3 regions of the Lonsdalea quercina genome follow, and region 3 is predicted to be linked to each of the others. Evidence: predicted binding sites of a transcription regulator. Region 3 holds the regulator's gene; each other region holds the start of a gene.
The links. The regulator PurR, encoded in region 3, represses purine synthesis genes. The targets are predictions, from matches to a motif close to CANGCAAACGTTTGCNTG.
Positions count from the first base shown of each region.

Region 1: purE (5-(carboxyamino)imidazole ribonucleotide mutase) is a predicted target of PurR. The motif match lies at 2,332-2,349, and genes of this name have one in related genera.
Region 2: purL (phosphoribosylformylglycinamidine synthase) is a predicted target of PurR. The motif match lies at 2,646-2,663, and genes of this name have one in related genera.

Region 1 is NZ_FNQS01000003.1:328,164-333,025, reverse strand. Features, by position in the region: gene BLU64_RS06700 (HAAAP family serine/threonine permease) at 1-165, opposite strand, end outside; gene BLU64_RS17780 (hypothetical protein) at 254-379, opposite strand; gene purK (5-(carboxyamino)imidazole ribonucleotide synthase) at 638-1,708, opposite strand; gene purE (5-(carboxyamino)imidazole ribonucleotide mutase) at 1,705-2,214, opposite strand; gene lpxH (UDP-2,3-diacylglucosamine diphosphatase) at 2,396-3,118, opposite strand; gene ppiB (peptidylprolyl isomerase B) at 3,129-3,623, opposite strand; gene BLU64_RS06675 (DoxX family protein) at 3,966-4,388, shown strand; gene cysS (cysteine--tRNA ligase) at 4,730-4,862, shown strand, end outside.
Region 2 is NZ_FNQS01000014.1:10,358-15,219, forward strand. Features, by position in the region: gene yfhb (phosphatidylglycerophosphatase C) at 1-324, shown strand, start outside; gene tadA (tRNA adenosine(34) deaminase TadA) at 517-1,023, shown strand; gene mltF (membrane-bound lytic murein transglycosylase MltF) at 1,012-2,478, opposite strand; gene purL (phosphoribosylformylglycinamidine synthase) at 2,760-4,862, shown strand, end outside.
Region 3 is NZ_FNQS01000002.1:404,430-409,291, reverse strand. Features, by position in the region: gene BLU64_RS04725 (riboflavin synthase) at 1-550, shown strand, start outside; gene cfa (cyclopropane fatty acyl phospholipid synthase) at 599-1,750, opposite strand; gene purR (HTH-type transcriptional repressor PurR) at 2,098-3,123, opposite strand; gene cydH (cytochrome bd-I oxidase subunit CydH) at 3,499-3,591, shown strand; gene BLU64_RS04710 (C40 family peptidase) at 3,707-4,630, opposite strand.

The sequences.
Region 1 (4,862 bases), on a different contig from region 3:
CATGATGATGAGCGGCAACAAACCGCCGATACCGGCATTAATGGGCAGAAACAGCACCCCGGCGCCGATGGCCGTGCCATACAGTCCCAGCATCCAGACGGTGTCGCTTTTGCGCCAGGTGGCGGCGGTGTCGAAAACCGCGCTGCTTTCCTGAATTGAGCTCATACAACTCTCTCCTGAGCGAGTCATGCATATAAAACAGACGTCCGGCTTACGACGTGGGGCCGGGCGAAATGTGCGAGGGAAGATGACATCAGGACCGCGGTCCTCGCGCGATGCTGACATCCTTGTCACAGGCGGCGGGCGACGCAGCGAACAGGGCAATACGTGACGGCCAGAAGCCGGGGGAAATACCGTTGAACAGAGGAGACATCTTCATTGCGGGAAATACATCCTTAAATACCAGTTTCCGTTAGCGCCACGGTGATAACACGCGATCATTGCATTCAGGCAAAATCTGATGGCCGGAATGACGGCGCTATTATCTCGCGAAATAAATCACGGGTGCAAACCCGGTCGCCTGCCACGAACTCCTGACGAGGCGACGGACAAGCACGGTGTTAAAACGTGGCCTCGACACGCTGTGCCCTTGCCGCATCGGCGCGCGGATCTCCGGGGACATCCGCGCAGCCTCAGATTAGGCCGAGAGCGTTTGCTGCGCCCACGTAAGCCCTGACTGATACTCCGTCGGCAGCATCGGCGCCAGCGCCTGCAACGTCTCGCGGAGGAGAGCGGCGTCCGGATCGCTGAGATTCAGATGCCCGACCTTCCGGCCTGGACGCACTTCTTTCTCATACCAGTGCAGATGCGTCAGCGGCAGCGTCAGCCAGTCGGCATTCACATCGGTGCCGATGAGATTGACCATCACCGACGGAGAACTGACGACGGGCGCGGGCATCGGCAAATCGAGTATCGCCCGCAAATGCAGTTCGAACTGGCTGATAGACGCGCCGTTCTGGGTCCAGTGGCCGCTGTTGTGCACGCGCGGCGCAAGCTCGTTGATCAGCAGTTGGTCGCCGACGATAAAGCACTCCATCGCCATCACGCCGACATAGCCCAGATGATGCAAAATGGCGGACAGCATCTTTTCAGCCTGCCGTTGCAAGGCCGGTTGAGGATGCGGCAGCGCGACGCTGGCGCGCAGAATGCCGTCCTGATGCAGATTGTGGGTCAGCGGATAAAATACGCAGTCGCCCTGCGCGTTGCGCGCGCCGACCAGCGACACTTCGCCGGAGAAGTTGATTCCCTGCTCGACGATGCACTCGCCGTAGCAGTCCGCGGGCAACGTCGCCTCATCACCGGGGCGCACTCGCCACTGGCCGCGGCCGTCGTAGCCGCCGACGCGGCGCTTAACGATGGCCAGCGCGCCCAAGCGGCTAAAAATGTCGGGCCAGGTGTCGGGGCTGCTCAGCAGCTGCCACGGCGCCGTCGCCAGCTGTAGTTCATCCAACAGCTGCTTCTGCGTATAGCGATCGGCAAGACGCGGGAAAATATCGCGGTTAATGAACGCAGGCTGTATCGCCAGCTGGCGAGTGAGGGCGGTTTCCGGCCAGCGTTCGATCTCTGCGGTGATGACGCTGTGCTGGTAGGGGATAGATTCAGGCTCGGCGTCCAGTCCGACAGGATAGACAGCGATGCCCAGCGGTTCGCCAGCTTGACGCAGCATGCGTCCCAGCTGGCCGTTACCCAATACGCATACCGGTTTCATACATCCTCCCGCGGATCGGAATGCTGGAGCACTTCGTCGGTTTGACGCTGACGCCAATCCGTCAAGCGCGTAGACAGTTCCCGGTCATGCAGCGCCAAAATTTGTGCGGCCAGCAGGGCGGCATTGGCCGCGCCGGCTTTGCCTATCGCCAGTGTCCCCACCGGAATGCCGCGCGGCATTTGCACGATGGAGTACAGGCTATCCACGCCGCTCAGCGCTGCGCTCTGTACGGGAACGCCCAGCACCGGCACCAGCGTTTTGGCGGCCAGCATGCCAGGCAGGTGCGCAGCACCACCGGCTCCGGCGATGATGACGTCAAAGCCGTTATCCGCCGCCGTTTCGGCAAAACGGAACAGTTTATCCGGCGTGCGGTGCGCGGACACGATTTCAACGTGGAAAGGGAGATTCAGCGTGGTGAGGATTTCTGCTGCGAACTGCATGGTGGCCCAGTCACTCTTTGAACCCATCACGATGGCGATTTTTGCCGGGGCAGCGTTGGATGACATGCCTGTAGTGCTCCTGTGAGTGTGCCTGACGCCGGTCAGTGCACAGGGTGATAAGACGCATCGCGCCGAGTCGGCGCTCCGGCGACGAGGGCGTAGAGCATACCATGCCCCTAAAGAGAGGAAAACGGTTGCGTCGAGGTGCAAGGCAGGGTTTAACGCCAAAAATGGGGAGGGACAGGATTCAGAACGGAAACGCGTGCAGCGAAATACCGTCGGGAGTGACTTTGATGACCGAGCCTTCCTCATGCCAGGCGCCAAGTACGGCCCGCTGGGCGGTCTCGCCGTCGACGGTCAGCGTATGGATCGCTGGTCGATGCGTATGACCGTGGATCAGGGTCTTGACCTGGAAGTGACGCAGCCGGTCTACGACCTGCTGAGGATTGACGTCCATGATCTCAAGCGACTTGATCTGGTTAGCCTGCTGGCTGGCTGAGCGCATGCGCGCGGCGATGCGTAGCCGCAGTCGCAGGGGCAGCCACAGAAAAAAACGTTGGATCAGCGGGTTGTGAACGCGGCGGCGAAAACGCTGGTAGGCGGCGTCGTCGGTGCACAGCGTGTCGCCGTGCAGCACCAGATACTGGCGACCATACAGCGTAATTCGGTTTTCCTCCGGCAGCAGCGTCATACCGCTCTGGCGGGCGAAGCGCTTGCCGATCAGGAAATCCCGGTTGCCGTGGATGAAGTAGCAGGGCACCCCCTGCTGATGCAACGTCCGCAGCGCAGCGGCGACGGTCTGGTGCAGCGGCTGTGGGTCGTCATCGCCTATCCAGGCGTCGAACAGGTCGCCCAGGATGTACAGCGCGTCGGCCTGCACTGCCTCTTCGCGTAAAAAACGCAGAAAACCGGCGGTAATAGCCGGTTCCTGTTCGCTCAGATGCAAATCGCCAATAAACAGCGTCGCCATGCTGGGAGAATTACTCGCTGACCGTGACGCTGGTCACGACGACATCTTCCTTCGGCACATCCTGGTGCATACCGCTGCGCCCGGTGGCTACCGCTTTGATTTTGTCGACCACGTCCAAACCTTCCACGACTTCGGCGAAAACGCAGTAACCCCAGCCGTCGGCGCGTTCGGAGCGGAAGTTCAGGAAGTCATTGTCCACTACGTTGATGAAGAACTGGGCGGTGGCCGAGTGCGGATCGTTGGTGCGAGCCATCGCCAGCGTGCCGCGGGTGTTTTTAAGCCCGTTGTTGGCTTCGTTTTTGATCGGCGCTTCGGTGATTTTCTGTTCCATACCTGGAGCAAATCCGCCGCCCTGAATCATAAAGCCATCGATCACGCGGTGAAAAATGGTGTTGTTGTAGAAGCCGCTACGGCAGTATTTCAGAAAGTTTTCAACGGTAGCTGGCGCTTTGTCCGCGAAGGTATTGATGACGATATCGCCATGGTTGGTATGAAACGTAATCATAATGATGAATCCTACTTAGCCATAGTACATAGAATAAAAGGGAGGTTTACAGAGGCGGTGTGCCACCAAGAGCGCTCTTATAACATAAGTGAATGCCTGAGTCAGCAAAGGCCGCCTCGCGCGAGCGCCTCGCGGCGGGGGCGGGGGCCATCAGCCAGCGGCGTGACACGCGCTTGGGCTTCAACTTTGCCGTACGATCCGCAACCAGAGAACGGGGTCATTTAACCGTCGCTGCAACAGGGGAAGAAACGATTTTTCAAACGTGACGCGGCGATCGGTAAAAGGCCCCGGATTAAGTGATAATCATTCTCCTTAATCAAGTAATCACAAGGGAGGTGCATGATGCTTAACGGGTTCAATTCACTCTTTGACAGGCCGGATTTCGGCAAGCTGGTACTGCGTGTTTCTTTCGGTGCCATGATGCTGTTCCACGGCGTTCATAAGTTGATCGCGGGTATTGACGGCATCCAGTCGATGGTGATGGCGCATGGGCTGCCCGGTATTGTCGGTTACGGCGTCTATGTGGGTGAAGTGATCGCGCCGGTGTTGATGATTTTGGGCATTCTGACCCGGCCGTCCGCGCTCATTTTTACGCTCACCATGTTAGCCGCGTATGGGCTGACTGACCTGAATGCGGCCCTCACGCTGGACAAGACCGGCGCATGGGGCATTGAGAGCATGGCGGTGTACTTTTTTGCCGGTCTCGCCATCTTGATGCTCGGCGGCGGTCGTTACTCGCTGGCGTCCAATCCCCGTTGGCGGTAACTCGACATCGATCCTGATGCCAGAAGACATAAAGGAAAACCGCGCCTGAGACGAGGCAGTGCGCGCGACTAAGAGACAAAAAGTCTTACCCCTTTCATGTGAGGGGTTATTTTCCCGCCTTACCCTCGCCCGATCCGCCGGTCGGGCTTTTGTTTTTGCACGTAAAAATCTTTTTCTCAGGATGAAATAACTGCCGCCGCTCAATGGTACCGATCTTGCAATAGGTCAGGGTTCGGGGTTCAATACGCAGCCTGGGCCTGAAACTCCGGGCCACCCATACTTTTATGCGCGTACCGCAAAACAGTGATGCTTATATCCTGCGAACACCATGGAATGTCCCGATGCTAAAGATTTTTAATACCCTGAGTCGTCAAAAAGAGGAATTCAAACCCATTCACGCTGACAAAGTCGGTATGTATGTGTGCGGGATAACCGTTTACGACCTGTGTCACATCGGTCACGGGCGGACTTTCG
Region 2 (4,862 bases), on a different contig from region 3:
ACCACTTATCTGAGCGCCAGCGATGCAGAGGTGTGGCTGGTCACCGGTTCTCCGCAACGGCTGGTGGAAGCGGTTTACCGCGACGCCCCCTTTCTGCCGGGTGTACGGCTGATGGGCAGTCAAATCTCCCGCCGCTATGGCGGGTGGGTACTCACGTTACGCTGTCTGGGCCGGGAAAAAGTCGTGCAGATGGAACGCCAACTGGGCGCTCCGCTGAAGCTCTACAGCGGTTACAGCGACAGCAAACAGGATAACCCGCTGCTCTATTTCTGCGAACACCGCTGGCGGGTAACGCCGCAGGGGAGTTTGCAACAGCTGGAGTAATGCCTCCACGCGGAATGGCGTATACAGACTTGTCATACTTTTCGTTGCAGGTGCGTTGGCGGCGATCGATCGCCTGAATCACTGACGGGCGTAAGCGTATCGGTGTTCGCCGTTTTGCCGCCATCCTGCAACTCGACTTATTTCGAGTATAATGCCCGCCGCTTAGGGGAATTGACGGGTAAAAGAGGCACGATGAACCGCGTAAATGATGATGAATTCTGGATGCAGCATGCGCTGACGCTGGCGCAACGAGCCTGGGATGAAGGCGAAGTTCCCGTTGGCGCGGTGCTGGTGCTGGACAACCAGGTCATTGGCGAAGGCTGGAACCGCTCTATCGGTCAGCACGATCCCACCGCGCACGCCGAGATCATGGCGTTGCGGCAAGGTGGAAGCGTGGCGCAAAACTATCGTCTGCTGAACAGCACGCTGTATATCACGCTGGAGCCGTGCGTGATGTGTGCGGGAGCGATGGTGCACAGTCGCATCGGGCGTTTGGTTTACGGCGCCGCCGACGCCAAGACGGGCGCGGCCGGATCGCTGGTGGATATTTTGCGTCACCCGGGCATGAATCATCAGATTGAAATTACCTCGGGCGTGCTGGCGGGAGCCTGTTCAACGCAGTTGAGCGACTTTTTCCGGCAACGTCGGAAAGAGCAAAAGGCACGCCGTGCGGCGGCCAAAGGAGCATCACTTCCCTGATGAAGACATTCCGGACTGCACCAGCGCCGGAGAGACTGCGGGATAGCCTTCACCCGCCTGCTTAACGTGCTGGGCCTTATTTTCTTTTTCCGTCAGGTAGCCGACCAGGCTGATCATATAACGACGGATATTTTCCACATAGTTGTAAGCTTCGTGACCACGCGCGTAGCCGTTGGCGGTTTGCTGATAATAGCGTTTCTGGCTTAGCATCGGCAGCCGCATTTTAACGTCCGCCCAACTGTTTGGATCGCCTTTCTGCTTCTCCGTTAACTTGCGCGCATCCATCAAATGGGCGTAACCCATATTGTAAGCCGCCAGCGCAAACCAGATTTTCTCGTCGTCCGGAATGGAGTTCGGCATACGTTGCATCATCAGCGACAGGTACTTTGCGCCGCCGCGAATGCTCTCCTCGGGATTCAGCCGGTCGACCACTGCCAGGCTTTCCGCCGTGGTCCTCGTTAACATCATCAGACCGCGTACGCCGGTAGGCGAGGTCGCCAGCGGATTCCAGTGCGACTCCTGATAAGAGATGGCGGCCAGCAGCTTCCAGTCCATCTCCGTGGCATAGCGCTCAAACAGCGACCGCAGCCCCGGCAGAGTGTTGTCGATCGCATTCAGAAACGTAGTGGTGTCCACGTAGTCGAACTCCCCGACGTGACCCAGATATTTCTCTTCCAGACGCGCCAGCGAGCCGTCTTCAGCAATCCGGCTGAAGAAGTCCAGCATGGCGGCGGACAGGCTATCGTCGTGGGTCTGGCGCATATACCAGTTCACCGGCTCTTCATCGCTGAGATCAAATGCGACGGCCAATTGCGGGTAGATACGTTGCAACAATCCGACGCTGATAGAGTCGGCAATCGTGTAATCGAGCCGTCCATCGACCACCTGCTTAAGCAGATCCAGCTCGGAGACGTTGGTGCTGGTTTCCCAGGTCAGGTTCGGAAACTGTTTGGACCGCTGCTCGCGCAACGTGGATATTTGCGCAGAGCCGGACAATACCGCAAGTCGGCCTTTGAGCTTGCCAAGCGACGTGGGACGCGGTGAGCCTAATCGATACACCAGCTGCTGTGAGACGGAATAGTAAGAGGGGCCGGCACGGAACGACTGCGTTCGATCATCGCTGTAAATCAGACCCGCCGCCAACATATCGGCGTCGCCGTTGTCGAGATCGGTGAATAATTCATCAATGTTCCGACGTGTGGAAACGACCAGCTTGACGCCGAGGTAATCGGCGAATCGTTTAGCCAGTTCATAGTCGAGTCCTGACGGGGAGCCACGGTGTAGGGAGTAGGTCAGTGGAGAAACAACCGTACTGACACGTAGCTCACCACGTGAAAGGATTTGCCTGAGTTGGTCGTCCTGGCTGCTGCGCCAAGGAATATTTGGCCATAGCGCCAATGCCAATAACAGTGCAATCACCCCGATGAAAAAATAATTTATCGTTAAACGCTTCAAAGAATTTGATGTCTCTCGGCGGCCTGAAGGCCTGTCTGTCTATTAGGCAGTTTCTTATACTGAGTGTCCCAGAGTCGGGGCATTTTGCGTAACAAACCGCCAGGGTGCAACTTTTATTGCCCCGGTAACGAATTGGTCACCTAACAACAAAGATGTTCGACTATTGCCGCGCAAACGGTTTCGTCGCGCGTCGGTATTCTCTATAATGTGCCGCGTTCCCCCCTCCTGTAGCGCCATGGTGCCCCGCTATCGGTGCATCGAAGACGAGAGAATGTGAAATGATGGAAATACTGCGTGGTTCCCCGGCTTTATCGGCTTTTCGTATCAACAAACTATTGGCGCGTTGCAAAGACAATCTTCTTCCCGTCAGCGATATTTACGCCGAATATGTGCATTTTGCCGACGTGACCGCACCGTTAAGCACCGATGAAAAAACGCAGCTGGCCCGCCTGCTGAAATACGGTCCTTCACTCCCCGAACACGATCCCTCAGGTCACCTGCTATTGGTCACGCCTCGTCCCGGCACCCTCTCTCCCTGGTCTTCCAAAGCCACGGACATCGCGCACAACTGCGGTCTGAACACCGTTCGCCGTCTGGAACGCGGACTGGCCTTCTATATTCACGCGCCGACACTGAATGAAGCGCAGTGGCGGTCGCTGAGTGAACTGTTGCACGACCGTATGATGGAGGCGGTGTTTAGCGAGCTACAGCAGGCGGAGCGTCTATTTGCGCAGCACGAACCTGCGCCGCTTCAGCGGGTGGACGTGATAACGGAAGGGCGTCAGGCGCTCGAAGCCGCCAACCTGCGTCTCGGACTGGCGCTGGCGGAAGACGAAATCGACTATTTGATCGACGCGTTTACCCGTCTGAACCGAAATCCGACCGACATCGAACTTTATATGTTCGCGCAGGCCAACTCGGAACACTGCCGACACAAAATCTTCAACGCAGACTGGGTTATCGACGGCGTAAAGCAGCCCAAATCTCTGTTCAAAATGATTAAAAACACCTATGAACAGACGCCGGATTTCGTGTTGTCCGCCTATAAAGACAATGCCGCCGTCATGACAGGCTCCGCCGTGGGACGTTTTTTCCCCAACCCGCAGGGCCGCTATGAATATCATCAGGAAGACGCGCATATTCTGATGAAAGTGGAAACTCATAACCATCCCACCGCCATCTCGCCGTGGCCGGGGGCCGCAACCGGCTCCGGCGGCGAAATTCGTGATGAAGGCGCGACCGGACGCGGCGCCAAGCCGAAAGCCGGACTGGTCGGTTTTTCCGTCTCCAACCTGCGTATTCCTGACTTCATTCAGCCGTGGGAGCAGGACTTCGGTAAGCCGGATCGCATCGTCAACGCGCTGGATATCATGCTGGAAGGCCCGCTGGGCGGGGCGGCGTTCAACAATGAATTCGGCCGTCCGGCCCTGACCGGTTACTTCCGCACCTATGAGGAGTCGGTCGACAGCCACAACGGTACGGAAGTGCGCGGTTACCACAAACCCATCATGCTGGCGGGCGGGATCGGCAACATTCGTGCGGATCACGTGCAAAAAGGCGAGATCTCCGTCGGCGCGAAGCTGATCGTGCTGGGCGGACCGGCAATGAATATCGGTCTGGGCGGCGGCGCGGCCTCTTCCATGACTTCCGGACAGTCCGATGCCGATCTGGACTTCGCTTCTGTACAGCGCGATAACCCGGAGATGGAACGTCGCTGTCAGGAAGTGATCGACGTCTGCTGGCAGCTCGGTGACGAAAACCCGATCCTGTTCATTCACGATGTGGGCGCGGGCGGGCTGTCAAACGCCATGCCGGAGCTAGTCAGCGATGGCGGCCGCGGCGGTCGTTTCGAACTGCGCGACATTTTGAACGACGAACCGGGCATGAGCCCGCTGGAAGTCTGGTGTAACGAGTCGCAGGAACGTTATGTGCTGGCGGTCGCCCCAGAACAGCTGGCGACATTCGACGCCATTTGCCGCCGCGAGCGAGCGCCGTATGCCGTGATCGGCGAAGCGACCGAAGAACAGCATCTGACACTGAACGATCGCCACTTCAACAATCAACCAATCGACATGCCGCTGGAAGTGCTGCTGGGTAAAGCGCCGAAAATGCAGCGTGATGTGACCCGACTGCATAACGAAGGCAAGCCGCTCAATTTTGACAATATCTATCTGGCTGATGCCATCGAGCGTGTGCTGCATTTACCGGCCGTTGCCGAAAAAACCTTTCTGATCACCATCGGCGACCGTAGCGTGACGGGCATGGTCGCACGGGATCAGATGGTCGGGCCGTGGCAGGTGCCGGTCGCTGACTGCGCCGTGACGACGGCCAGTCTGGATAGCTACTACGGCGAGGCGATGTCTATCGGGGAGCGCGCGCCGGTG
Region 3 (4,862 bases):
GCCGGGGTTGCAGATAGGTGCGTCTATCGCCAACAACGGGTGCTGTTTAACCGTGACGAAAATCGATGGCGACCATGTTAGTTTCGATATTATGAAAGAGACGTTGCGTTTAACCAATCTGGCGGATTTGCAGGTCGGCTCTTGGGTTAACGTCGAGCGCGCCGCCAAATTCGGTGATGACGTCGGGGGGCATGTGATGTCTGGCCATATCATGTGTACGGCGGAGATCGTGAAGATTCTGACCTCGGAAAACAACCATCAGATCTGGTTCCGCCCGGCAGACGAAACGCAGATGAAGTACATCTTGCACAAAGGATTTGTCGGTATCGATGGGATCAGCTTGACGGTGGGGGAAGTGACGAAAAGCCGCTTCTGCGTGCATCTGATCCCCGAGACGTTGCAGCGTACCACGCTGGGTAAAAAACGACTGGGCGAGCACATCAACATCGAAATCGATCCGCAGACTCAGGCGATTGTCGACACCGTCGAACGCGTCCTGGCGAATCAGAACCTTTCGCTGTCCGTGGTTCCTACGCCTGCTCAGGCCTGACCGCGGTTGCAGGCTGGCGAAACCGATGGACTCCGCCAGCCTGTACTGTCAACGTGGCACGCGAATTCCCCCTTCCACGCCATGGGTGCTGAATAATACCTGCCACAGCTGAATATTCCTGGCCCGGAAAGCCCCCGCGCAGGCGTTCAGGTAATAGCTGAACATACGCTGGAAACGAGCGGAATAGGCGCTGGCCAACGCCGGCCAATGCTGCTGGAACCGCTCATGCCAGGCCATCAGCGTGCGGTCGTAGTCGGCGCCGAAATTGTGCCAATCTTCCATTATCATGTAAGGCTCGCTGGCGTGTGCGATATGTTGCGCGGACGGCAGACAGCCGTTAGGGAAAATATAGCGGTCAATCCACGGGTCAACGGACAGATCGGTTTTGTTCGCGCCGATGGTGTGTAGTAGGAACAATCCCTTAGGCTTCAGATTTTTGCGAACGACGCGGAAATAGGTATCGTAATTTTTGGGGCCGACGTGTTCAAACATGCCGACGGAAACGATGCGGTCAAACTGGCGGTCTAAATCACGATAATCTTCAAGCAGGATGGTGACGTCCAGATCCCGACACCGCTCCTGCGCCAGTCTCTGCTGTTCCCGCGAAATTGTCACGCCGGTGACGGAAACCCCATAGTACCTGGCTGCATATTCAGATAATCCCCCCCAGCCACAGCCGATATCCAATAAAGTCATGCCGCGTTGCAATTGCAGTTTTTCACAGATCATGCGCAGCTTGTTTTCCTGCGCCTGCTCCAGCGTCTCGGCGTCCTTCCAATAGCCGCAGGAATACTGCATGTAAGGGTCAAGCATGAGTGAGAAAAGGTCATTGCCGAGATCGTAATGCTCTTTTCCGACAATCCAGGCTCGTTTTTTGGACTGTAGGTTGGTGAGGCGGGCGATGAGAACGCGGGCGATATCGCTAACATGTTTGGGCAGCTTGTTATCAAGTCCGGCCCGGAGTACGCGGTGGAAGAAGATATCGAGTCTTTCACATTCCCACCAACCGTCCATGTAACTCTCTCCCAAACCAAGAGAGCCTTCTCGCAACACGCGTTTATAGAGGTCAGGATTTTTTACCTGTATATCGAACGGACGCGCGCCATTAATGGCGATGTCCGCCGAAGACAACATTTCTTTCACAATTTGGAACCAGGACGTGTTATGGATGTCCAGTTCCTCCACATAAGATGAACTCATAACCTCTCCCTATCTTGCTGTCAGCGATCATCGCAAGAAACAGCTTAGACAAAATTACCTGCAGAAGGTGTCGGTGGACGTGATCCATCGTCTATCCCCCGAAAAAGGGACTGGGGGAAATTAAGAGAAAAGCCGGTACGAAAGGCATCTATCCATGCCACAAAAGCCAAAGTAGGCAACACGTTATATCGACAGGATAGCAAACTGCTCAGTATGTCTTATTCGTAGGTTATTGTCTTAGAAGACAGTGACAAGTTTATGACTGCTTCAACCACGGTACAAGCTTTAAATGGCTGAAGCAGGGGAAAAGGCGGGGGTAATTATTTCAATCGAAATAGATGTAATAACTAACGGCGATAATCGCGGAAAGGGCCGTCAGCCACGGATCGACGCTCGATCAGTCGAGGATGTACCTCGATTACCTGGGACGTTTCACGCTTACTGGTGATTCGGTCCAACAGCATGGCGAACGCGGATTGCCCCAACCGTTCTTTCGGCTGATGTATCGTGGTCAGCGCCGGGGTGAAATAGCGTGAATGACGAACATTATCGTAGCCGATGATGGAGATATCCTGCGGTACGCGCAGCCCAAGTTCATCAGCCGCGCAGAGGGCGCCCATTGCCATAATATCGCCGCCGCAGAACACGGCGGTCGGGCGGCTTTTCTGCGCCAATATCTGATGCATGGCTTTGTAGCCGGATTCCGGCTCGAAGTCGCCTTGTACGATCCACTCATCACGGATATCAATGCCAGCTTCGTCGAGCGCTTTTCTGAAGCCCAGATAACGTCCGCTACCGGTGTTACGCTCCTGCAACCCTGGGATCACCCCGATATCGCGGTGGCCGCGTTCAATGAGGTACTGCGCGGCAAGATATCCACCTTCGAAAGCATTATCGACGACGGTATCGGTGAAGTCGCTGTGTGCCTGTCCCCAGTCCATGACGACCATAGGAATATGGCGATAGCCTTCCAACATCGTCAGAAGTTCAGGCGGGTATTCCGCGCACATGACCAGCAGTCCGTCTACACGCTTTTGCGCCAGCATGGCGAGATAAGCCCGCTGTTTGTCCAGATCGTTGTGAGAGTTGCAAAGAATCAGCGTATAGCCTTTGGCATAGCAGCTGTTTTCGACGGATTCGATAATTTCGGCGAAATAGGGCGCCTCGCTGGAGGTCGCCAGCAGTCCGATAGACTTGGTGTTATTGACTTTCAGGCTGCGCGCGACAGCGCTCGGAGAATAATGCAGTTCGTCAATGGCAGCGTGAACGGCGGCTTTGGTTTCTTCGGCGACGAATCTGGTCTTATTAATGACGTGGGATACGGTTGTGGTTGAAACGCCAGCACGTTTTGCCACATCTTTAATCGTTGCCATCTAAATGACTCCTAAACCTACTTCCTGCAGCAGTAAGTAACTTGTTAATCGTTTGCCTGCGCGAATTCGTCTCTTTCTGAAGATGGATGCATTTCAGAAGGAGGGGTGTCGACGGATATACCTGAAGATAGGAAATGATGCTCGACCAACGGAGTTCGTACAGCAGTAAACCGGTAATTCTGTCCGATCCGGGCGAAAAGTGAAAGCGTTAATTCTACTCCTGCAACGATAAAAGGACGTTATTACTGTGATAAAACAGAAGGGTCACGTTCTCATAACATTATATTCATCATTTGGGTGCTGATAGCACTCCGTTCCCCTATACTGACACGGCTGGCGACCCCGAGGGTTGTGCTTAAAATTAAGGAGAGAGTAATGGATACCAATCTAAAAATGTCGCTGTTGACGACTGTCGCGGCATTGGCGGTGATTATCGCCTTCAGTTTTACTGCGGTATTTGGCGCTTAAGCCATTTTGCCGAGGTTTGCGCTCACGAAAATCATTCTCGTGGGCATAGTGTAAAAAGGGGCTTCGGTCCCTTTTTCTATTTCGTTGTTGTGTTCATTTAAATGATTGCCGAGAGTTATCTCACCGTCTGCGGCATGACCACCCGGCGGGCGCCAATATAATGTTCCTGCCAATAGTCTTCGTTGAGTTTGCTTATTTTGATATCTGAACCTGCACGAGGCGACTGAATAAATCGTCCGTTTCCAACATAAACGCCTACATGGTCAGCCGTACCACGATGGTTGATGCGGAAGAAGACCAGATCGCCGCTTTCCAACTCGTTTTTCTTGATAGGCGCGGCATCGCGCAAATGAAACATTTCATTGGCGGTACGGGGAATAGGTATTTTCACAATATCTTTGTAGGCGTAATAGACCAGCCCACTACAATCGAAACCGGTGTACGGCGATGAGCCGCCCCAGTGGTAGGGTTTGCCAATTTGACTCATCAATTTGTTGAGCGCGGTGACTTTAGCGCGTTGTGAGCGGAGCTTGTGCGCCGCGCTTAGTGTCAGGCCGCGGGGTTCGTCGACATCCTCTTTTCTATTACGAGTAACACGCGCGGCGGTCGATTTTTCTTCATCCATCCGAGCAGCGTGACCTCGTTTTGGTGTTTTTTTCGCTAGCGTCAGCGTGGATTGACCACGGGATAACCGTTTGACGGTCTTGGGCGTGGGCTGACGGGTGGGGGCGTCTTTATGTGAAGAGGTGTGGGCTACGGTCTGCGTGTGTTTTATGTTGCGCTTGGTTTTTTTGTCGTTATCGCCATCACCGGCTGCCTTGGACTTCGGGGCGATATTGCGGATTTTTTTCTTGTCTTGTGGGGAGGGGGCAGACTTTTTCGCGTTTTTGGTTTCTTTGTTTTTCTTCGTATCGACAGCATCTGAGGGATCGACGGGGGATTTACGAGAGATTAACGTCGGAGCTTGGGGGGCAGATATCGCCTGACTGATAACCAAGTGGCTAAAAAATAGTACGAAAAAAGTAGCAAGTAAACGCATTATAGTGTGACCGATGGTGGTTCTTATTCGTCCGATTTCCACAGTATTCCTCAAATCAACATAATTACAAAGTGCTAAAACACAGTTAATGAGTACAGAATAGTGAAAAATCGTTAATACGTGATTTTTTCACTGAATGAATGCTAATTTTTGTTGTTGATATAACCGGTTATTGTCTCTAAAAACCATCTGGCGATAACCCTACAAAAGATGTCGTTTTTTGTGGTTATCG